Regions from separate parts of the Paraburkholderia caribensis genome, predicted to be linked through region 1. Evidence: predicted binding sites of a transcription regulator. Region 1 holds the regulator's gene; each other region holds the start of a gene.
The links. Region 1 encodes FliA, which starts transcription of late flagellar genes. Its sites were predicted from a motif close to CTAAAGTTTNNNNNNNNNNNGCCGNTA; they were not measured.

Region 2: a site for FliA is predicted at 2,952-2,978, ahead of motA (flagellar motor stator protein MotA). Genes of this name have one in related genera too.
Region 3: a site for FliA is predicted at 5,065-5,091, ahead of C2L66_RS32210 (flagellin domain-containing protein). Genes of this name have one in related genera too.

What each region holds. Positions count from the first base shown of each region.
Region 1 covers NZ_CP026101.1:3,502,550-3,509,830, forward strand. The annotation lists gene flgC (flagellar basal body rod protein FlgC) at 1-23, opposite strand, end outside; gene C2L66_RS15635 (flagellar basal body rod protein FlgB) at 134-625, opposite strand; gene flgA (flagellar basal body P-ring formation chaperone FlgA) at 868-2,130, shown strand; gene flgM (flagellar biosynthesis anti-sigma factor FlgM) at 2,236-2,577, shown strand; gene C2L66_RS15650 (flagella synthesis protein FlgN) at 2,676-3,122, shown strand; gene C2L66_RS15655 (RNA polymerase sigma factor FliA) at 4,142-4,876, opposite strand; gene C2L66_RS15660 (nucleotide-binding protein) at 4,899-5,768, opposite strand; gene flhF (flagellar biosynthesis protein FlhF) at 5,761-7,281, opposite strand, start outside.
Region 2 covers NZ_CP026102.1:2,832,030-2,839,310, forward strand. The annotation lists gene C2L66_RS29200 (chemotaxis protein CheB) at 1-597, shown strand, start outside; gene C2L66_RS29205 (hybrid sensor histidine kinase/response regulator) at 594-1,706, shown strand; gene C2L66_RS29210 (DUF2242 domain-containing protein) at 1,891-2,751, shown strand; gene motA (flagellar motor stator protein MotA) at 3,222-4,091, shown strand; gene motB (flagellar motor protein MotB) at 4,114-5,097, shown strand; gene C2L66_RS29225 (BPSL1445 family SYLF domain-containing lipoprotein) at 5,406-5,993, shown strand; gene C2L66_RS29230 (hypothetical protein) at 6,069-6,719, opposite strand; gene C2L66_RS29235 (GlxA family transcriptional regulator) at 6,970-7,281, opposite strand, start outside.
Region 3 covers NZ_CP026103.1:611,027-618,307, reverse strand. The annotation lists gene C2L66_RS32235 (alpha/beta fold hydrolase) at 1-219, opposite strand, end outside; gene C2L66_RS32230 (CmcJ/NvfI family oxidoreductase) at 402-1,232, opposite strand; gene C2L66_RS32225 (hypothetical protein) at 1,264-1,509, opposite strand; gene C2L66_RS32220 (MFS transporter) at 1,623-3,119, opposite strand; gene C2L66_RS32215 (nitroreductase family protein) at 3,381-3,977, shown strand; gene C2L66_RS32210 (flagellin domain-containing protein) at 4,164-4,982, opposite strand; gene C2L66_RS32205 (MFS transporter) at 5,464-6,702, opposite strand; gene C2L66_RS32200 (serine hydrolase domain-containing protein) at 6,745-7,140, opposite strand.

The DNA.
Region 1 (7,281 bases):
AAAATGTTCATCAGGGATGGCATGGCTTTTCGACCTCTCTTGCCGGCGTGCCGGCGTCTAATCCCGTAGCGTTGTCAGTTTTTAGCGTTGGTCCAGCGCGCTGCCCTCTGTATGGAAGGCGGCGCAATGTCGTTTAACCGTTCGACGTGATCGCCGACAGCATCGACTTGATCTGCTGCGACAGCACCGTCATGCCGGACTCGAAGTGCAGCGAGTTGTCGGCGAACTGCACGCGCTCGGCGTCCAGATCGACCGTGTTGCCGTCGAGCGAAGGCTGTGACGGAATGCGGTAGGCGACCTTGCCGAAGTCGTCGGCCGGGCCGCCCGTCGGGATGAGGCGCGCCTTGCCCGTCATGTGGCCCGGCTCTGTCGCGGCCATCGACATGCCTTGCGACACGCCCGCTGGCTGCGTCATCGCGAGCGGCGCGTTGTTCGAGGCGCCCGCCGTCGAGCCGCCGCTTTTCTTCAGCGCGCCCGCGAGCGCCGAACCGAAGTCGACATCGCGCGCCTTGTAGCCAGGCGTATCGGAGTTCGCGATGTTCGACGACAGCAGTTCCTGGCGATAGGCGCGCACATCGAGCGCCTGGCGGCCAAAGGCAAATTCGGCATCGAGTTTGTCCAGCATTGGGTTCTCCGTGGAACGGTCCGAGGCTTCCCGTTTCGCACCGCCGATCCGCCTTGTTCGACAAGAGGCGTTTCGCCTGCGCTGGCCGGGATGGCCTTTTTGCATGTGGTGAATTGTGCGGGCGGTGCGCAAGTCTTAATCGGACGAATAGCCGGGGAAGGACGCCTCTATTCACCGTTTGCACCGCAGGCGCGATCTCTAGAATGCGATTCGTACCCATGCATCAACGAAGGAGTCAGACCATGCCCTTGCCCGTCAACGCTTCACGCAAAGCTCGCCGTAAGAGCGCGCGTGCTGCCCGGACGCTGTCGGCGATGGCGCTGGTCGGCGCTTGCGCGGCCGCATCCGTGGCGCATGCGCAAGAGAACAACGGACCGATCGTCATTGCCGGACCCGGCGAGAAGAATCCCGCCGATCTTCAGGCGATGGCCGAGAGGATCAACACGCCTGCGCCGGCCGCCGCACCGCGCGCGAGCGCGCCTGCTCCGATGGTTGCGCCCGCAACGCTTGCCGCGAATCCGCGCAGCGAGGCGGACCGTTTCGCCCAGGCCGCGCATGCGGATGGCGCGATCGTGATTCCCGGCGCGGCCGAGACGCCGGCGCAGCAAGGTGTTGCCGCAGCGCCCGCCATGGCCGTTGGGCCCGCCAATATGAATGCGGGCGCGCCGGGCATGATGCGCGTGAGTCTGCAACCGGCATCGCGTCAGGTGATGCCCGTGGTGGTTGCGCCGGCTCAGGCCGCCGTGCGGCCCACGGCGGGTGTTCAACCGGTTGCGGCGAATCCCGCTGCCGGCATTGCCGCAGCGGCGCAGTTGCGCGGCGCGGCCGCCGCACCGGCTCAGGCGCAGGCCGCCGCGCAACCGGCTGCGCCCGTGCCCCCCGGACAGCAGGACGGTGAATCGATCCGCCGCGCCGCACTCGCGTATTTGCAACAGCAGTCGGCAGGATTACCGGGCAAGGTCGACATCAGCGTCGCGACCGTGTTTCCGCGCGGCCTGGCCGCATGCACCACGCTCGAGCCGTTCCTGCCGACGGGCGCGCGCGTCTGGGGCCGCACCACGGTCGGCGTGCGCTGCTCGGGCGAACGTCCGTGGACGCTGTATCTGCAGGCCAAGGTGTCGATTCACGCGACCTACTTTCTTGCCTCGCGCTCGATTGCGCCGGGCGAGCTGCTGTCCGCCGCCGATCTCATCGCGCGCGACGGCGATCTGACGATGCTGCCGCAAGCCGTGATCACCGACCCGGCGCAGGCTGTCGGCGCCGTGTCGCTGATGCGTGTGTCGGCGGGGCTGCCGCTGCGGCGGGACATGCTGAAGAGCGCGGACTCGGTGACGATCGGGCAGTCGGTGAAAGTGGTGGCGCAGGGTGCCAATTTTGCAATTTCGGCGGAAGGCAGCGCGATGAACAACGCGTCGCCGGGTCAGCCGGTGCGGGTGAAGACGGCGAATGGGCAGATCATCCAGGGCATCGTGAAGGACGGCGGAACCGTCGTGATCCAGCTCTGACGGGTGTTACCTGTGGTTACAACTTGAAAAACGTACCGGATCGGCTGACCTAAAGTTCGAGGGATGGATGCCGTTAATTCATTCAAATCGTTCAGGAAGCCAATCGTGAAAGTTGATTCCACTACCCATTCAGGCCTGCAGACGTTGAAAGACGGGCTGCAGCGCACGCAGCAAGGCGAGGCCGCCACGACGGGCGGCGCAGGCACGGCGACGTCGACGGCCACGGGCGCGTCGGGCGACGCCAATGTGAATCTGTCGGGGCTGTCGTCGCATTTGCACAGCCTCGCGAGCGCCGGTTCGTCGGACATCGACACGGCGCATGTCGAGTCGATCAAGTCGGCGATCAAGAACGGCACGTTGACGATCGACTCCGGCAAGATCGCCGATGGCGTGCTGGCGACGGCGCGCGACCTGTTGCAGAAGAAGAGCCAGTCGTCCGGCAACTGATGGACGCACCGATGGACGGTGCGGCGGGTGCCGGGCGGTAATTGTGACAAATCCGGTTTGCGTGATGCGCGAGCCGGTGCCTAGCGAGTTGCTTTGTGATGAAAGACGCCCTGCTTGCCACCGTCATTGACGAATATTCCGCTGTGGAGCTGTTTGCTTCCGTCCTCGCTGCAGAGGAGAAGGCGCTGACCACGGTGCATCCCATCGACACGCTGCCGCCCATCGTCGAAAAGAAGATGGAGTTGGTGGAGCGGCTCTCGACGCTGGAGAAGGCGCGGGATTCGCAGCTGGCGGAGTTGGGGTATCCGGGCGGATGGAAGGGGATGGAGCTGGCGGTGGCAGCTGATTCGCGGCTTGCGACGCAGTGGTCCTTGTTGCAGAAGGCGGTTGAGCGGGCGCGGCGGTTTAATACCACGAATGGTGCTTTGATTCGGACTCGAATGGAGTACAACCGGCGGGCGCTCGCCGCGCTGAACGTTGCGGTTGGGCCCGAGCGGGGGGCGCTTTATGGGCCCGATGGGCGGGTTCCTGCATTCGGAATGTGAGTTTTTTGCGAAGGGGGTGCTCCCCTTCTGGATTCCCTGGTTTTTGTTTTTTTACCTGGCCGGTGCTCGATCTGAGTATCGGCTTTTTGGTTTTTGCGTTTTGCGTTTTGGTTTGTCTGCGACGCTGGGTGGGTTGCGTAGGTCTTGCGCTCGCATCCTTTCGCTTTTGCTTTTGCTTTCGCTGGCATCCGCGATTCGTTAGCTCGCGTCAACCGTTGCCCCTGTGCGGGGCGGCACCTACTTTTCTTTGCCGCCGCAAAGAAAAGTAGGCAAAAGAAAGCGGCTCACACCGCCAATTCTTGACGTTTACCCACGGGCCCCCAACGTCCCCACACTTCACACGACAGTGCCTCGATTGGTGCCCGTCGCCAACGCTTCGAATAAACGCCTCACCCACTTCACGCACCCGTACAAGGGCTGGCGTCAGCGAATGGTACGTGCCGCCCAGGTGGCAAACTGTGTGTAGGTTGTCGCGTCGTATAGGGTACCGCTCTTACAAGGTGGGACGCGTGCGCAATCGGTCTGGAGTGAAGCGCGTGGAGCACCGAGGGCCGACACACAGTTTGCCACCTGGGCGGCGGTGGACTATCTGGCGTGGCGTGCTGCGACGCGGGTGCGTGAAGCGGGTGAGGCGCTCATTCAGCGCGTTGGCAACGAAGGTGGGTCACGTGATTGCCGTGTGAAGTGTAAGAACCTTTGGGGGCCCTCAGGCAAGAATTAGTGCTGGCGGTGTGAGCCGCTTTCTTTTGCCTACTTTTCTTTGCGGCGGCAAAGAAAAGTAGGTGCCGCCCCGCACAGGGGCGACGCGTGAAGCACGCTAACGTAACGCGGATGCCCGCGAAAGCGAAAGCAAAAGCAAAAGGATGCGAGCGCCAAACCCAGATAACCCGCCCAGCGCCGCAGCCAAACCAAAAAGCAAAAGCCGACCTTAAAGAAAGATCGGCTCTCGAAGAGTAAGAAACGAGCAAAGCAGCCCGCAGGGCAAAAAAACAAAAGCAAAAGCAAAAATCAACAGCGCATCAGCTAGTTTCAGCAGAAGCCCATGCCTGCTCCCGCAAACGAGTCCTAAGCCTTGCAACAGCTTGCGAATGCAACTGACAAACCCGCGATTCGCTGACTTCCATCACCGCGCCGATCTCGCGCAAATTCAACCCACGCTCATAATACAGCGACATCAAGAGCTTCTCCCGCTCGGGCAACCGGTCAATCGCCTCGACCAGAGCGCCACGCAAAGACTCATCGAGCAATGCCGACAACGGATCGGAATGATCAACGCAGTACCGGTCAAGAAACGGCTCATCATCGGCCGAACGATCAAAGTCTTCGTAATAGATCAGCTGACTGCCGTGCAGATCCTGCAACATCGACTGATACTCATCGAGCGGCATCTTCAGATGCTCAGCAATCTCGGTCTCGCTCGCCGAGCGCCCGAGCGACTGCTCAACCTGATGCACAGCCGACTCCACCTCGCGCGACGTGCGCCGCAAACTCCGCGGCAACCAGTCATTACTGCGCAACTCGTCGAGCATCGCGCCGCGAATCCGCTGGCTCGCGTATGTCTCGAACTGCGCGCCCTGGTCTTCCTTGTAGCGGCTCGCCGCATCCAGCAGACCAATCATGCCCGCCTGAATCAGATCGTCGAGATCCACGCTCGCCGGCATCTTCGCCACGAGCTGCAAGCCGAGACGGCGCACCAGCGGTGCGTACTTCGTCAGAACCTCGGCTTGCGAGATTTTTCCTTGAGCGTTGTACATCGTGCTCCCCTTGTCCTTGCCTTCACGCGTGCTGCGCTGACGGTTGATCGGCGTATTGCGCCGTTGTTACGGTCGTCGGCGGCACGCCATGCGTCCGTGACGAAATCGCTGGCCGCATCGGCCAGTACTGCAGTTCGGCTGCGATATGACGGAAATCGCGCGCAGCAGGTGCCGATGGGAACGCATCGACGACACAACGCGACAACTCCATGGCCCGCGCCATCAAAGGATCGGCCGCCACGCAGCCAGCATCTTCAAGCGACACAGCGAGATAACGCCCCGCCACGCCCGCCAGGTTCTCAAACGCAGTGTGTGCATCGGCCACGCTCTGCACGTGATTCACGAGCACGCGGAACTGTGCGATCGCGTGCGCAAAATGCAGACGCTTCATGCATGCATACGCATCGGTGATCGCCTGCGCCGCGACACGCGTCACCACCATCACGTCGTGCGACTGCATCGCGAGCGCCGACAGCGAGCCTTCGCGGTCCACCTGCGCGTCGATCAGCACCACGTCCGCCGGTCCGCTCAGCACCACGCCCATCTGTTCGCGCGTGCAGCTCTCGCGATTGCCGCGCGACGCGTTGAGCACCGCGAAGCCCAGCGCGTGCCGTCCAGCCGCCTCGTCGAGCGTCATCTCGCCGCGCATCACGGCAGCGACATTGCCCGCGCCGCGCACGCCGCCCAGCATCGTGCTCACCGAACGCGCGCCGAGACTTTCGTCGATGACGAGCACATCCTTGCCCTGCTCGGCGAGCGCAGCGGCGAGATTCACCACCGTCGTCGTCACGCCTACGCCGTGCGAGCCGCCTGCGACCGCTATGACCCGCGAGCCGGAGCGCGCAAGCAGACGCCGCAGTCCTTCAGCCTGGTCCAGCACGAACTTATCCAAAGCGAACCTCGTGCAGATCGGCGGTCGAGCGGGCCGACAGGGCCGACAGCAACGCCGGCACGTCCTCGTCCTGTGGGACGAACGGCGAGTTCTCGCGCGGAATGCAGAAGGCGCTCTTGATCAGGAATTTCTTCGTCGCGACGTACAGGTTCTCCGGCACCTTCTGTCCCGTCGACACGTAGTGCACGGGCAGCTTGTAGCGAATCACCGTATCGAGCACGCTGCCCAGGTTGGTCGCTTCGTCGAGCTTGGTCAGGATGCAGCCGGCGAGCGGCTGTTGGTCCGGTGCGTTCTGGTACGCCTGCACGACTTCGTTCAGCGTGTCGCCGTGACTCGTCGCGTTCAGCAGCAGCAGGCGCTGCACGGGCTGACCCGCGCGGCACAGCATCGAGATCTGATCCGAAACCAGACGATCGCGCTGGCTCATGCCGATCGTGTCGATCAGCACGATATGTTTGTTGCGCAGCTCGGAGAGTGCGAGCTGCAGGTCGGCGCTGTCTTTCACGGCATGCACCGACACGCCCAGAATCTTGCCGAAGATACGCAGTTGTTCGTGACCGCCGATCCGGTAGCTGTCGGTGGTGAGCAGCGCGACCTTGCTGGCGCCGAAGCGCATCACGCAGCGCGCGGCGAGCTTGGCCGTGGTCGTGGTCTTGCCGACGCCCGTCGGGCCCATCAGCGCGAACACGCCGCCGCGCTCCATCAGCGCGTCTTCGTTTTCCATCACGGGCACGTTCGATTCGAGCACCGTCTTGACCCACTCCATGCCCTCGTCCATGCCTTCGACTTCGGGCAGGTTGTCGATCACCATCTTTACGAGCTGCGCCGAGAAGCCGGCCGCGAACAGGTGCCGCGTCAATGCGGCATGCGTCGGGCTGCGGCGCTGGCGGTCGGCCCACACGAGACCGGCGAACTGTTCTTCCATCATGCCGCGCATGGAGGTCAGTTCCTGCATCACGGTCTCGTTGACAATCTGCTCGATGCGCGACTTGATCGATTCCGTCAGCGCGGCGGCCTGCTTCGGCGTCATGTCGGCGGCGGCTGCGTTCTTGCGCGGGTCGCGCGACATGTTGATGTCGCCTGCGCCCTCCGCCGTCGTCGGAATCACGTTGTTTTTCTGCGTGGCGCGGCGCGCGGCGAGTTGTGCGGCTTCGCGGGCCCAGTCGGGCTTCGCTTCTTCCTGGACGGCATCGACGGGCGTACCCAGGCCGCGCGCCATGGCGGCGGCGGGCGTCATCGTCGGATTGGCCGCGTGGACCACGTCCTTCGACGCGATGCGGCGCGCGTGATCGATCAGCCAGGGGTTCGTTTCGGCCATCGTGCGGTGACGGGCCGATGTTTCCGGCATGGCTGCCGCTGCGGGTTTCGCCGATGCGGCGGGCATTTCGCTGCGCAGGTCGACACGCACGTCGTCCGTTGGGCGCGCGGGGTTCGGCTGGCTTTCGGCTGCCGCGTTTTCGGCGGATGCCGTTTGCGGCTCGGTCTTCTCTTCGCTTGAGGCGGGCATGCGTTC
Region 2 (7,281 bases), on a different replicon from region 1:
GCGCCAGTGGAAACGCGTGCGTTCGAGGCGGTCGCGATCGGCGCGTCGGCGGGCGGCATCGACGCATTGAGCGTGTTGTTGCCCGCGCTGCCGGCATCGTTCAGGCTCGCCGTGCTGATCGTCTCGCACCTGCCCGCCGATTCGCCGAGCCTTCTGGCCGAGACGCTCGGCTATCGCTGCGCGCTGCCCGTCGTCGAGCCGGATGCAGGCGAGCCGCTCCTGCCGGGCCGCGTGCATCTCGCGCCGCCCGGCTATCACATGCTGATCGACGACGACCGCACGGTCGCGCTGTCGATCGATTCGACGGTGCGCTATTCGCGGCCGTCCATCGACGTGCTGTTCGAATCCGCCGCGCACGTGTACGGCGAGCGGCTGGTCGGCATCCTGCTGTCCGGCGCGAACGACGACGGCGCGCACGGCCTCGAAGTGATCCGCGCAATGGGCGGCATTGCGTGGGTGCAGGACCCGCAAACCGCGGTCTCGCCGACGATGCCACGTGCGGCCATCGCGCGCGGCGCCGTCGACGAAGTGCTTTCTCCAACCCTGATGGCCCGGCGGCTCGCCGGTTTGCCGGCTCACACTAGAACGATGACATGAGGAACTCAACCGTCAACATTCTGATCGTCGACGATATCGCGCATAACATCACGGCGCTCGAAGCACTGCTGGCACGCCCGGGGATCGAGCTGCTGGTCGCGAACTCGGGCACGGCCGCGCTCGACCTGCTGCTCAAGCATGAAGCCGCGCTCGCGATCCTCGACGTCAACATGCCCGGCATGAACGGCTTCGAGCTCGCGTCGCTGATGCGCGGCAGCCCGCGCACGTCGCACGTGCCGATCATCTTTCTGACGGCCACGACGGAAGACGCGTCGCGCACGTTTCGCGGCTACGAAGCGGGCGCCGTCGATTTCCTGCACAAGCCGTTCGACCCGCGCATCCTGCAATCGAAGGTCGATGTGTTCGTGCAGCTTGAGCAGCACAAGCGGCAACTCGCCGATCAGCTGCTGACCACGCGCCAGCTGCTCGAAGCGAACGAGATGTTGATGGCCGTGCTCGGCCACGATCTGCGCACGCCGCTCGGCACGGTGCTCGCGTCGGCGGAATATCTGGTGCGCAACGCCTCCGACGAGCAATCGGCGACCGTCGCCAACCGCATCAGGAACAGCACGATGCGCATGTCGCGGATGGTGCATCAGCTGCTCAATCTCGCGCGCCTGCAAGGCGGCCGCATGCAATTGCAGCCGCGTGCAAGCGATCTGGCGGCGCTGTGTCGCGGCGTGATCGAAGAGTTCGCGACGCACGAGCGCGCCGGACAGATCGTGTTGACTTCGCGCGGCAATACGACAGGCACGTGGGACACGGACCTGCTGTGGCAGGCCATTTCGAATCTGATCAGCAACGCGTTGCATCACGGCGAGCACGACAGCCCGATCACCGTCGATCTCGATGCCGACGAGCCGAACCGGCTCCGCCTGACCGTCGGCAATCGCGGCGCAATTGCGCCCGCGATGCTGCCGCATCTGTTCGAGGCCTTCGGCTCGAACGGCGCGGGCGAGCGCTCGCGCGAAGGGCTCGGCCTCGGGCTGCACATCGTGCACAAGATCGTGCACATGCATGGCGGCAAGGTGACGGGTAAATCGGACGAGATCATCGGCACCGTCTTTACGGTCGAACTGCCGCGCACCGCGCAAAGCTGGGTGCCCTGACACGGCGTGACGGCCACAGGCCGCGCGCCTGAAATACTTTGTAAGAGATGCGCCAGCGGCGCCCGCGCCTTGTGCGGCATGGGCAAGCGTCCGCGCCCCGTTTCGCGCGCCGCCCGGCGCGTGCGGCTGTCAGCCGATGTAATAACGGCTTGCCAGCAAACCGCACTACAATGCTTGCCGTCCGATGCCCGTTGTTCGCTTCTTCATCATGTCCAGCCGCCTTTCCCGTATTGCTCTCGCGTTCACCCTGCCCGTGCTTGCCGCGCTCGGCGCGTGCTCGACGCCGCCCAAGGCGAAGCTGCAGGAAGACTTCGTCAGCAGCGGCGCGAGCCCGTACACGCGCACGTTTCAGGTGACGAGCACGGAGGCCTGCGAAGGCGCGCGCCGCGCGCTGTTGAGCCAGGGCTACATGACGACGCTGGTGCGCCCCGATACCGTCGACGCCAGCAAGAACTTCCAGCCCGCCAGCGATTCGCACTTCACCGTCGAATTCCATATCGTCTGCACGGCGGGCGACGATGCGACCAACAGCAGCATCGTCTATGCAAACGCGGTGCAGAGCGGCTACGCGCTCAAGAAAAGCGATACGTCGGCGAGTGTCGGGCTGAGCGTGCTCGGCTCGCTGTCGCTGCCGATCCGCCAGAACAGCGACGCGATGGTGAAGATTTCCAGCGAAACCATCCAGTCGGGCAAGTTCTACGACGGCTTCTTCAATCTGATCAGCCACTATCTGGCGAATGTGGTGCGCAGCGTGCCCGTGCCCAGCAATACCGTCGACGCGACGCCGCTGCCGGTGCCCGCGCCCGCACCGGCGCTGGTCGTGACGCCGATGTCGTCCACGCCGGGCGGCAATGCGGCGCCTGTCATCATGCCCGCGCCTTCGAAGGAACAGACCGCGCCGCTTGCAGCGGCAGCGGCGCCCGTTGCTTCGGCAACGCCCGTCTCCGCGACGGCGCACGCGCACGAAGCGGCCGCCGCTTCACCTGACAGTACGCCTGCGTTCATTGAATCGCCGGCTTCGGATGCGGCGGCTTTGGCGCAGTGAAGTCCCCACTTCGTGTGGTCGGGTGATCGGAACCTGTGTCCCGCTGGTCGCCCCGAGGCGATTGCGCGCTTGGTCGACTCAAATCATGAGTCGATATTCACTTGCCCTGCGAACTGAATTGCCGCCTGCTGGCGCTCGCTTCTCTCCAGCTTGACCGGCGACCTGTCATTCACCCGGCGATTTTTATTTTCCGCCCCACACTCAAGATTCCAGCCATTTTGCCGACCGCGAACGATTATCTGTTTTAAATCATCGATCGGTAAAAATGGGCTGAGTAAGAGCGACCGAAGCATCGATATAAATCAAACAATCGAAAATATTTTCCTGATTCGGCTTTGCCCACACTTCAGCACAGCGTCGACCGAGCCGTTACTACCTTCACGGAATTAACAAAACGGTACGCAATTTTCAGGCAGCGAAACCTGCCGGTTCATTGGTGTGCCGCATGTGCCAAAAATTGGAGAAGGTCCATGTTTGTCGCTATTGGTTGGGTGCTGGTTCTCGGCTCTGTGATCGGGAGCTTCGTGGGAGTGGGCGGCCATTTGCCCGCGCTGGTTCAGCCGTTCGAACTGCTGTGCATTTTCGGCGCGGCAATGGGCGCGTTCGTCGTCAGCAATCCCGTTTCGGTATTGAAGAAAACCCTCAAGGCTTTGCCCGGATGCTTCAAGGGCGGCAGTTATTCGAAACAGGTTTATCTCGAGCTGATTGCATTGCTTTATGAGCTGCTTCAGAAAGCGCGTAAGGAAGGCATGATGGCGCTCGAAGCCGACGTGAATGCGCCTGAGGAAAGTGCGCTTTTCCAGAAGTATTCGCACGTTTTGAAAGACCATCATCTGCTTGATTTCATCGTCGATTATCTGCGGATGATGGCGACGGGCAACGTCAACGTGCACGAGATGCAGGACCTGATGGACGAAGAGCTGGCCACGCATCACGCCGAATCGTCGGTGGCCGCGAACGCGATCCAGAAGATGGCTGACGGTCTGCCCGCGTTCGGCATCGTCGCGGCCGTGATGGGCGTCGTGCACACGATGGGCTCGGTCGGCGCGCCGCCCGCCGTGCTTGGCGAGATGATCGCGGGCGCGCTGGTCGGCACGTTCCTCGGCATTCTGCTCGCTTATGGCTTCATCGGCCCTGTCGCCGATCTGCTCAATGCGAAGGGCCGCGCGGAAGCGAAGCCGTATCAGTGCGTGAAGGCCGTGCTGCTCGCGTCGCTGTCCGGCTACGCGCCGCCCGTCGCCGTCGAATTCGGCCGCAAGGTGCTGTTCACGGCCGACCGTCCGAGCTTCCAGGAGCTCGACGACGCCGTGCGCGCCACCAAGATGCCGAAGTCGGCCTGACGCGGGCTGGAAGGAGACTGTCATGGCCGAAAGACGACCGCGCAGCGAACAGGCGAGCGAGAAAGCCGCGCCCGTGATCGTGCGCCGCTCGAAAAAGGGCGACGGGCACGCCGGGCATCACGGCGGCGCATGGAAAATCGCCTACGCGGACTTCGTGACCGCGATGATGGCGTTCTTCCTGCTGATGTGGCTGCTCGGCTCGACGTCGAAGTACGAGAAGCAGGGCATCGAGGATTACTTCAACACGCCGCTGTCGAGCCTGCTCGGCGGCAACGAGGGCACCGCGGCGGCGCGTCCGAATGTGATCCAGGGCGGCGGCCGCGACATGTCCGACACGCGCCCCGGCGACGGCAAGAAAGCGCAGCAGGAACCTGCCAGGCCAACGCTCACGCAAGCGACGACGGCGCCCAACGACACCGCGCGTCTCGAACAGCTGAAAGCGAAGCTGTCGGCGCTGATCGAGCAGACGCCCGCGTTGAAGGCGTTCAAGGACCAGATCCGCATCTCGATCACGAACGAGGGCCTGCGCATCGAGATCGTCGATTCGCTGAAGCGCCCGATGTTCGCGACAGGCAGCGCGAAACTGCAGAGCTACGCGGTCGAGATTCTTACGCAGATCGGTGCGTCGCTGAACGATGTCGACAACCGCATTTCGATTGCAGGCCACACGGACGCCGTTACATACGCGAACGGCCCGGCCGGCTACTCGAACTGGGAACTGTCGTCGGAGCGCGCGAACGCGGCGCGGCGCGCACTGGTCGCGGGCGGCATGCGCGAAGACAAGCTGCTGCAGGTGCGCGGTCTGGCGGACGTACTGCCGCTCAACGCGAACGTCGCCGACGAGCCGACCAACCGGCGCATCAGCGTGCTCGTGCTGAACAAGGCGGCCGAGCAGGCGTTCTTCCGCGACGGCGGACGCACGTCGGTGGATGAAGCGCTGCCCGCAAGCGAGGCGATCCCCAACGTGGTGTCGAAACTGAAGGTAAGCACGCGCAGCGCGTATTGATCGCGAGGTCGTGTGTTCGGCCGCGCGCTTCGAAAGAAGCGCGCGGCTTTTTTTATCCGCTCCCGCGCGGATTCATCACCCGAATCGCCCGGACGACGAAACGGTCACACGCACTGTTTCGCCCTACGATACATTCACGTCGTCAATTGCGTCCGATCTTGCGCTCAGGCAAGGCAATTTCAGCGCTGCACTTCACAACCGCAACACGTTTCTGATATTGGTAGAGAAAGCGTAGCTGTTGCGCTTGCGCGAGATCACGCGTGCAAACGTGCATTTCCCTTCCATTGCTTCATTGACGGAGAACGACAATGCAAAGAAGACACTTCGTGACAGCAAGTATTGCTGCACTCGCATACGGCGGTCTGCTGTTGTCGGGCTGCAGCACGACGACGGGCAGCGGCGAATCGGCGGCAACCGACATGGCCAAGCGGCAGTCGATCGACGCCAGCGTCGACGGCGCGCTTGCGAAGCTCTACACGTCCGTACAGGGCTCGCGCGAACTGGTCGGCAAGGCGCAAGGCATACTTGTGTTCCCATCCGTGTTGCAGGTGGGCTTCGTGGTGGGCGGGCAGTATGGCGAAGGCGCGCTGCGCGTCGGCGGCAGCACGGCGGGTTACTACAGCACGATCTCCGGCTCGTTCGGCCTGACGGCGGGCGCACAGTCGAAGGCGATCATCTTCCTCTTCATGACCCAGGATGCGCTCGACAAATTCCGCAACGCCAAGGGCTGGTCGGCGGGTGCCGATGCGTCGGTGGCGCTCATCAAGGTCGGGGCGAACGGCGCAGTCGATACCACGACAGCAACCGCGCCTGTCGAAGCGATCGTCATGACGAATTCCGGGCTGATGGCCGACGTATCGCTGGCTGGCACCAAGGTGTCGAAGCTGAACATCTGAGCTCGATGCCGCGCGCAAACACAAACGGCTCGCCATGACCAAGGGCGAGCCGTCTGCTTTAGCGCGATGCGGCGATCAGAAGCGATACGTCACGCCGACCTTCACGATGGGATACCAGCGCCACTTGTCGGCCTTGTCCTGCAGATCCTGGCGTTCCTGGTCGACGTTCGCCTGACCGGCTTCAGCGACGATGTCCGCGGGGACGTCGAGCGTCACGTGCGGGCGGCCATAGGTGACGCCGGCATCGAAGAACGCCGAGAAGCCCTTCTGCGCGACGGGCGTATGACCAAAGCCAATGCCGATATACGGGCGCACCGTCGGATACTTCGCCTTCGCGTGAACGGTCTCGCCGTTCGTCGCGTAGTTGGTGCCATTGATATTGACCGTGCCGCTCGGGCTGTTCGCGTCACCCGACACGTTATCGCCGCCGATCAACATGCCGGCCGTGATGCGGAACGGCACCGTGGCGGGCGCCGGGAAGAAGTCGACGTACAGGCCGCCGTGATAGATCCTGGCCTTGCCGTCGTAGTTCAGGCCGCCGGCGCTGAAATCGTGCGAGAGCGCAAAGCCGTTGAATTCGGCGCGGATGTTGTTGCGCGTGCCAAGCGGTTCGGAGAAGCCGATACCGAGGCCCTCCGTGCCGACCTGACCATAAATTTCGTGAGCGTGCGCGACGGGCGCGGACAGCGCGAGGCCCGCCGCAAGCGTGACCAACAGCCTTTTCATCTGTGAGATTTCCTTCGGGGTTCTGGAGGGCGCCTGACCTTGACGCCGCGTGTATCGGGAAAAATTGCCCGTCACACGCAATGACCTTGCGTCGCGGCGGCGTCCCAGACCCGTCTTATTACGGACCACTCACAGACAATCTTTAATGAATATTTAAAACGTTCTTCAGGTGCCGACTCAAGCCCTTTAAATGCCGGGTTCCCCGGCTGAAACGGGCAAATTACCCGGTCTTACCAATGCTTTAAATCCGTCATTCGATGCCGCGCGTCAGTCGTTGAATCGCCTGAGGCGGCTGGCCGAATGCGCGCAAAAAAGCCCGTCGCATGCGCTCGCGGTCGCCGAAGCCGACATCGCGAGCCACCACGTCGACGCCGTGCCGCCCCGTTTCGAGCATCAGGCGCGCCGCTTCGACGCGCAGCCGCTCGACAGCCTTCGCCGGCGTCTGTCCCGTTTCTTCCCTGAATGCGCGCGTGAACTGCCGCGGGCTCAGATGCGCAGCATCCGCGAGCTGTTCGACGGAAAGCGGCGTGTTCAGATTGCGCCTCGCGTACGACAGCGCCGT
Region 3 (7,281 bases), on a different replicon from region 1:
TCCCGGCAAGTCGGGCACGATGACCGTGTGGGATTGCGCGAGCCTCGGCGCAATTTTTCGCCACGCGATGTGGGTTTGCGGATAGCCATGCAACAGCACGACGGGCGGGCCGGAGCCGCCTGTCACGCCACTGAACGACACGTCATCCGTATCAACGTCGAGTCTTGCGAAGCCGGGGAAAAAACTGCTTTCGGCAGGCTGAGCATTGCCATGCGTCATGGACACCTCCTTATGCGACGCGGCAGGCACTCGAACGGAACGAACACACCGACGCGCCAGACGAAGCTTAAGCGATCGTGGTGGTTTTGTTTTGCGGGGTGGCGTCGTCGACGTCCACACGCTGCAGGTCGTGAACGAGGTTAGCGACGGATGATCGACGTCGTCTGGGTGCTCGCGCAAGCTCAGAAGAACAGCAACGAGCGCAGTTCGATACTGCGGCGCGCCCTGGCATCGGGCGGCGACGACGGATCGTCGAATGCGGTATGCGCCGTCAGCCGTGCGATATCGTCGCCCGCGGAATCGTAGATTTTCAGCAGCAGGACCTCCTCCGGCGTCATCAACGGAAAGTAGTACCAGCGGTGCCGCGGATTGAAAACGAATGCATACGTCTCGCCGACCTTGTCCGGATAGATCAGATCCGACGGCACGAGATCGGTCAGCGCGATACTGCGCGCATCGCACAATGCGAGCGGCGACGACTCGACCGTAGATCCGACAGGACGCCACAGGTTGACGATCGCCACCCTGCCTTTCAGCAATGCTTGCGCTTCATGCGGCGGCAGATGATCGCGCACGCGGCGCGGACCCGAGACGAATGTCTGATCGTTGTGAATGAATTTGACAGGTTCGCGTACACCGCTCGCTCGCGCCGCCTGGCCGTCGCGAAGCGTGTGATCGAAGATGACGGCGCGCTTCGCGCCCGTCCAGCGTTTGAGCAGTGCTTCGGCCTCAGGGTAGTAAACCCGTTCGATCGCGGCAGGGTCCGAGAAGTCGCTGAGCGCGCTCGCGTGCTGCCGCAGCTCGAAGCCATTGCGGTCCAGCGACAGGCCACCCGGCGGCGGCGACACGCGCGCATTGACGATGCTCACGCGCTGCGTTCGATACACGCCGCTGCGCTGCGGCTCGCCTGCAGGCGGCTCATACGCATACGTGGCGGGCTTTTCTCCCGTCGCGACGAGATAGTTCAACGCGGCTTCGACAACGGCTGGCTGTTCGACGACGATATCGCTCATTGCTTACGCTCCATGCAAGCGCGCGGCTCAACTAGTCCGGCGCTATTTCGCCGATCACATGAAACATCTCGAACGTGTAGCCCATATTGAAGTAGCCCGCACGCGCATAGACGGCGATACGCTCGAGGCGTTCTCCCGCATCGCGCGGCGAGTGCTCCGGCTGCGGGCCCGTGCGTGCTTCGGCGGCGTAGGCGGAGCGCGCCTGCAACCGATGACGGACAGCCTGGAACGGATGAAATATGGCCTGACGATAAAACGATGCGAGGTTCATCGACATGATGCATCCTCCTGCTCATGGCATATTCATCGAATCTAGTCAGTGGCGGCGCATTGCACAAACAAGCATTTGTGCAATGCTTTGCAACGCACCGCCGATGGATGAACCGGCCCTCAGGCGTCCGCCCGCCCTGTCACGGTCGGCAGGCTTGCATAGTCCTCGCCGTCGATATCGTAACCAGACGGTTCCCAGCGGATCGCGAGCAGCACCAGCAGCGACGTCAGCGGAGCAATGGCGATGACCCAGAACACCTTCGTGCCGAGCGCGCCCGCCAGCACCGGGAACAGAAACAGCGAGATCGTCGATGCCGTGCGCACGAGCGTCTGATTGAACCCCACGCCGATACCGCGCAGTGAAGTCGGGTAGCTGAGCGACGCGTAGGTCATCGAATGCGACCCGGGCCCGAATCCTTGCCCGAACAGATAACCGCCCAATAGCAGAATCGCCGCCACCACCAGCGCCGTGCCGCCCGGACGACCGATCAGCGCGAGTCCGATCAACGACGCGAATTGCAGCGAGTGACCGAGCACGGTCATTTTCCACGCGCCGACCGTCGGTGCGGTTCGCACGCCGATCAGCCCGCCCACGAACGCGAACAACAGATTGAGCGCGAGCGATGCGACGATTGTCGTCAGCGGTCCCTGCGCGAAAAAGCTCGTGATGATGACAGGCAAGCCAAAGATGATCGCGTTGTAACCGAACGACGACGCACTGCCGATCACGGCCGCGAGTATCGTGCGTCGGCGGTAGGTGGCGTTGAACAGCACGCCGTAGTTGCGCCACGAAGCGCGGCGCGGTTGTGCGACGGGCGCCGTGGTCCGTTCGACGACGGCATCGACGCCATACGAACGCTTCAGGCTGCGCGCAGCGCCTTCCAGGTCGCCCTGGTTCGCTGCCCACACAGGCGATTCGCTGATATAGCGGCTGCGCACCAGAATGATGACGATCGCGGGCACCGCACCGAATGCGAGCGTCAGCCGCCACAGCCAGCCGAGCTGGTGCTCGGGCAGGATCGCGTACAAACCGAGAATCAGCAGATAGCATGTACTCGTCGCGGCATACCACGCGGGGCACCACGCCGCGACGCTTGCCGCCTTGTTGCCCTTGCCCGCCACACGCGAGAATTCGGCCAGAAACGCCATCGCAACGGGCAGATCGAGTCCGACACCGAATCCCATCAGGAAGCGCGCGCCGCCGAGCACCCATGCGTTTGGCGCGAGACCGGCCGCAATCGCGGCGACGACGAAGAACAGCATGTCGGCCATGAACACCCGATAGCGGCCGATCCGATCCGTCAGATAGCCGCCGAACAACGCGCCGAGAATCGCGCCGAACGTAATCGCCGACGATACGAAGCCCACTTGCACGGGCGACAGTGCGAACTGTTTCGCGATGTCCTTGATGCCGTACGCAAGCGAGGTCAGATCATAGGCATCGAGAAACACCCCGCCTAGTGCAATCGCGATGACGATGCGCGCATTGCTGCCCTTCACCGCGCCTGCATTGACGATACGGGAGACATCCTGCGCGGACCGGATGACGGCTGGGCGCGTGGTGTCGTGCGCAACGGACGAGTCCAGCGCAGTGGTTGGAATAGCGACGGTAGACATGATGGATGTCGAACAGGAAGTCAGAAGTTCCTGCATGCTAGCGACGCCCATCGCGTCTTCCAAACGACGATTGAATATATGCAAATTGACGTTGCTACGATGCGCTTCGCTTCGCGCTGTGCGCGTTGCGTATCGACGATTGATGCTTTCGATATGCGCAAACATTGTTTGGATCCGCACGTATAGCCACTTAACGTCGTGATCCGGAATATCCCGATTCACGCACGAAACTCCGATCAGCAAACGCGACACATCACCATCATGACTTCATCCAATTCACGTACGGCCGAGCATCCCATCGACAGACAATTTCTGGAGCGCTGGTCGCCGCGCGCCTTCGCGCAAGACACGCTTCCGGAAGCGTCGCTGCTGACCTTCCTCGAAGCGGCACGCTGGGCGCCTTCTTCGTACAACTCGCAGCCGTGGCGCTTTGTCTATGCACGGCGCGATACGGAGCACTGGACCCGCTTTCTCGGCTTTCTCAACGAGTTCAACCGGGGCTGGGCGCAACATGCCGCCGCCATTCTGATCGTGCTGTCGAAACGGACATTCACGCCGCCGGGCGCAACCGACGAGGTCGCGCTGGCGTCCCATTCATTCGATACGGGCGCAGCATGGGGCTATTTCGCGCTGCAGGCCAGTTTGTCCGGATGGAAGGCTCATGGTCTTGCCGGCATCGACCGCGAGCGCATCCGTGCCGAACTGGCTGTTCCCGACGACTATGCCGTCGAAGCGGCGATCGCGATCGGCCGCCCCGGCGACAAGTCTTCACTGCCTGAAGGACTGCAAAAGCGCGAAACGCCGAGTCCGCGCAATCCGCTCTCCACGTTTGCCGCAGAGGGACAGTTCGTGTTCTGATCGCGAGCGCGAGCACGTCTTCGCGATTCTTGTCGAGACGCCTTCGACGCAATGCTCGTACGTCTTTATCCGTCGCTCGAACCTTCGAGACCTTAGGCGGATGAGGCATGCCGTGGCGAACGCAGAGACGATCTGCCAGGCGGACACCGTGCATCCTGCTCGCCCAGCACAGGATGCACGCTGCCGTTACTGCAGAAGTTTCAGCACCTGCTGCGGCATCGAGTTCGCTTGCGCGAGTACCGAGATACCAGCTTGCTGCAACACCTGGGCCTTCGACAGGTTCGCTGTTTCCGTTGCGAAGTCCGCGTCGGTGATCTGCGATTCGGCGGCGCTCATATTGGTCGCTTCCGTTTGCGTCGTCGAAATGGCGGCCTGGAACGTGTTCTGCGTCGCGCCGAGGGTCGCCTGGAAGGTGTTGACGCTCGTCAGCACGTTATCGATCGAACTCATGGCCGCTTGCGCGCCCGAAGCCGTCGCCACGCTCAAGCCGCTGATGCCCAGCGAGTTCGCGTCCCAGCTTTGCGTGCCGAAGTCCGCGGTGATCTGCTGGCCGTTGAACGCGCCGATCTGGAAGTTGACCGAGCCGACACCGTTCAGCACGGCCTGACCGTTGAACGTAGTCTGTTGTGCAACGCGCGTGATTTCCGTCAGACGCGTCGACACTTCTGCTTGCAGATTGGCGAGCGCGTTCGAGTCGAGCGAGCCGTCGCCCGCTTCCACGGCCAACTGACGGATGCGCTGCAGGTTGTCGACGATCGATTGCAGCGCGCCGTTCGTGGTCTGCACCATCGAAATGCCGTTGTTCGCGTTTGCGGCCCCCTGCGTCAACGCATTGATCGATGCCGTTTGCGACGTCGCGATCGCGAGACCCGCTGCGTCGTCAGCGGCCGTGTTGATGCGCTTGCCGGACGACAGACGGTTGATGGCCTGCGAGAGCGCGTTTTGCGAACCCTCCAGGTTGTTCTGCGCCGTCAGCGACATGATGTTCGTATTGATGTTAAGCATTTCAACCCCTTTCGGTTCTGGAAAGATCGACATGAGCGGCAATGCGGTCTATCCGGTACTTCGCGCCGCCACTCGACGGGGTTTACGACGGCTCTAAATATTGCTTTAGGTTTCTTCAGTTAATTTCCGTTTAAGAACGATGCGGAATTGCGGTGCGGAAATACCGCTCAACAACACTACAACCTATTGATATATATTGACATTTTTTAATCAATTCATACTTCTTCCATTTCCATTAACCGGCATTACAAAGAGAACCTCTCTAATTTTAATGTTACGAATAATTATGCAAGCTTTATAGCTTCATGAAAGGGGTAATCGGTAAAACCTCGTTTATCGCTGACGCGGTAATAACTTTTACTGACAGTCCGGTTGCCATTGCGTCCGCGAATCTTTCATGCAGACAACCTGTCGTTTGCCGCGCGGGGTTGGCCAACATATTTCACGGCGAGGCGACGCAAGCCCCTTTCTCGCGCGCCGTTTAGCTGCGGGCCTCGATGCGTCGTGCGGGACGTGCGAGCAGCAGGACGATCGTGACCACGCAAAACACGGCGCCCGCATGGAACGTCGCAGCCGCGCCTATCGTGTCCCACAAAGCGCCCGCGATCACACTGGAAATCAGCGTCACCAGTCCGCTCGCGAGATTGAACAGACCGAACGCCGTGCCGCGCAAATGCGCGGGCGCGCTGTGCGACACCATCGTCGCGAGCAGCCCTTGTGTCATGCCCATATGCAGGCCCCACAGCGCGACGCCCGCGAGCAGGAGGCTCCAGTGAACGGCATACGCAAGCACGACATCGGACACGCCAAGTATCACCAGCCCGCCAACCAGCAGCCTGACATGACTCGTCGAATCCGCGAGCTTGCCGAACGGATAGGCCGAGAGCGAATACACGACGTTCATCGCGACCATCACGAGCGGCACCAGCGCGACGGGCACGCCGCTGTCCAGCGCACGCAGCACGAGAAACGCCTCGCTGAAGCGCGCGAGTGCGAACGCGGCCCCGATTGCGACGATCCACCAGTACGCGTCATCCAGTTGGCGCATGCTGTCGCGCCGGATCGGATTGACACGCTTCGCGCCGGCCTGGCGCGCGGGTTCGTTGATGCCGGCCGCCAGCAACGCGACGGCCAGCGCGCCAGGAATGACGGCCAGCCAGAACGCAAGCCGGAAGTCGTTCGCCCAGGTCAGCATGATCGCGGCCGCGAGCAACGGCCCGAGAACAGCGCCCACTGTATCGAGCGACTGCCGCAAGCCGAACGCGGCCCCGCGTAGCGGCGGCGGCGTGATATCGGCGACCAGCGCATCGCGCGGCGCGCCGCGAATGCCCTTACCGATCCGGTCGATCACGCGCGCCGTCACGACGAGACCGAGGGTCGGCGCTATCGCGAACAAGGGCTTGCTCAGCGCGCCGAGTCCATAACCCGCGACAGCGAGCCATTTGCGATTGCCGAGGTAATCGCTGAGCGCACCGGAGAAGACCTTGACGATGGGCGCAGTGGCCTCGGCGATGCCTTCGATCAAGCCGATCGTCGTTGCACTTGCGCCGAGGCCCGCCAACATAAACATCGGCAGCAGGCTGTGAACGATCTCCGATGAGATGTCCATCAACAGGCTCACGCAACCCAACACCCAGACGCCGCCGGGTATCTGCCGCAGGGTGCCGACGCGGGACGGGCCGGATGCCGGCTTGTCAGCGGAAGCGGGACGCTCGTCCATATACGCGTTACACCTTGCGAAAAATGAAACGCCCTGCCCCTGTCATCTGATCGAGCGAGACGAACTGTCCGTCGCGCTCGGTGAACTCGAAGGTCGAGCCCGGCGCGGATGCCATGCGAAACACGCGATCACGCGCTGGATATCGTCATGAAACCGCAGTTCCGGTAGATGCTGGCAAAGCGGCTTGTCGAAGGTGAGCTTGCCTTCGTCGACGAGCATGCCCGCCGCCAGCGCGACGAACAGCTTCGTGTTCGACGCGATGGGAAAGAGCGTCGACGCATCGAACGGCAAGCGCTTGTCATAGTCGCGAAAGCCGTATCCGCGCGTCAGCACAGGTGTGTCGCCGACGACGACAGCGACGCCGACAGCGGGCGCGTTCCATTGCTGCAGTAGCGAAGCGACGTGGTCGTCGAAGCCTTCGAGTCTTTCCAGCGGCATCAATCGGATTCTCCTTGCCTCGAATGTTCATGAACCGGCTTTCTGCACGCATCAAGGCGTGCCGTCGAATACGGCCGCCTCCGCGAAACCGTTATCCGCATGGAAGCACGTGAAAGCAAACTGTTGCCGGGCGAAAGTGGG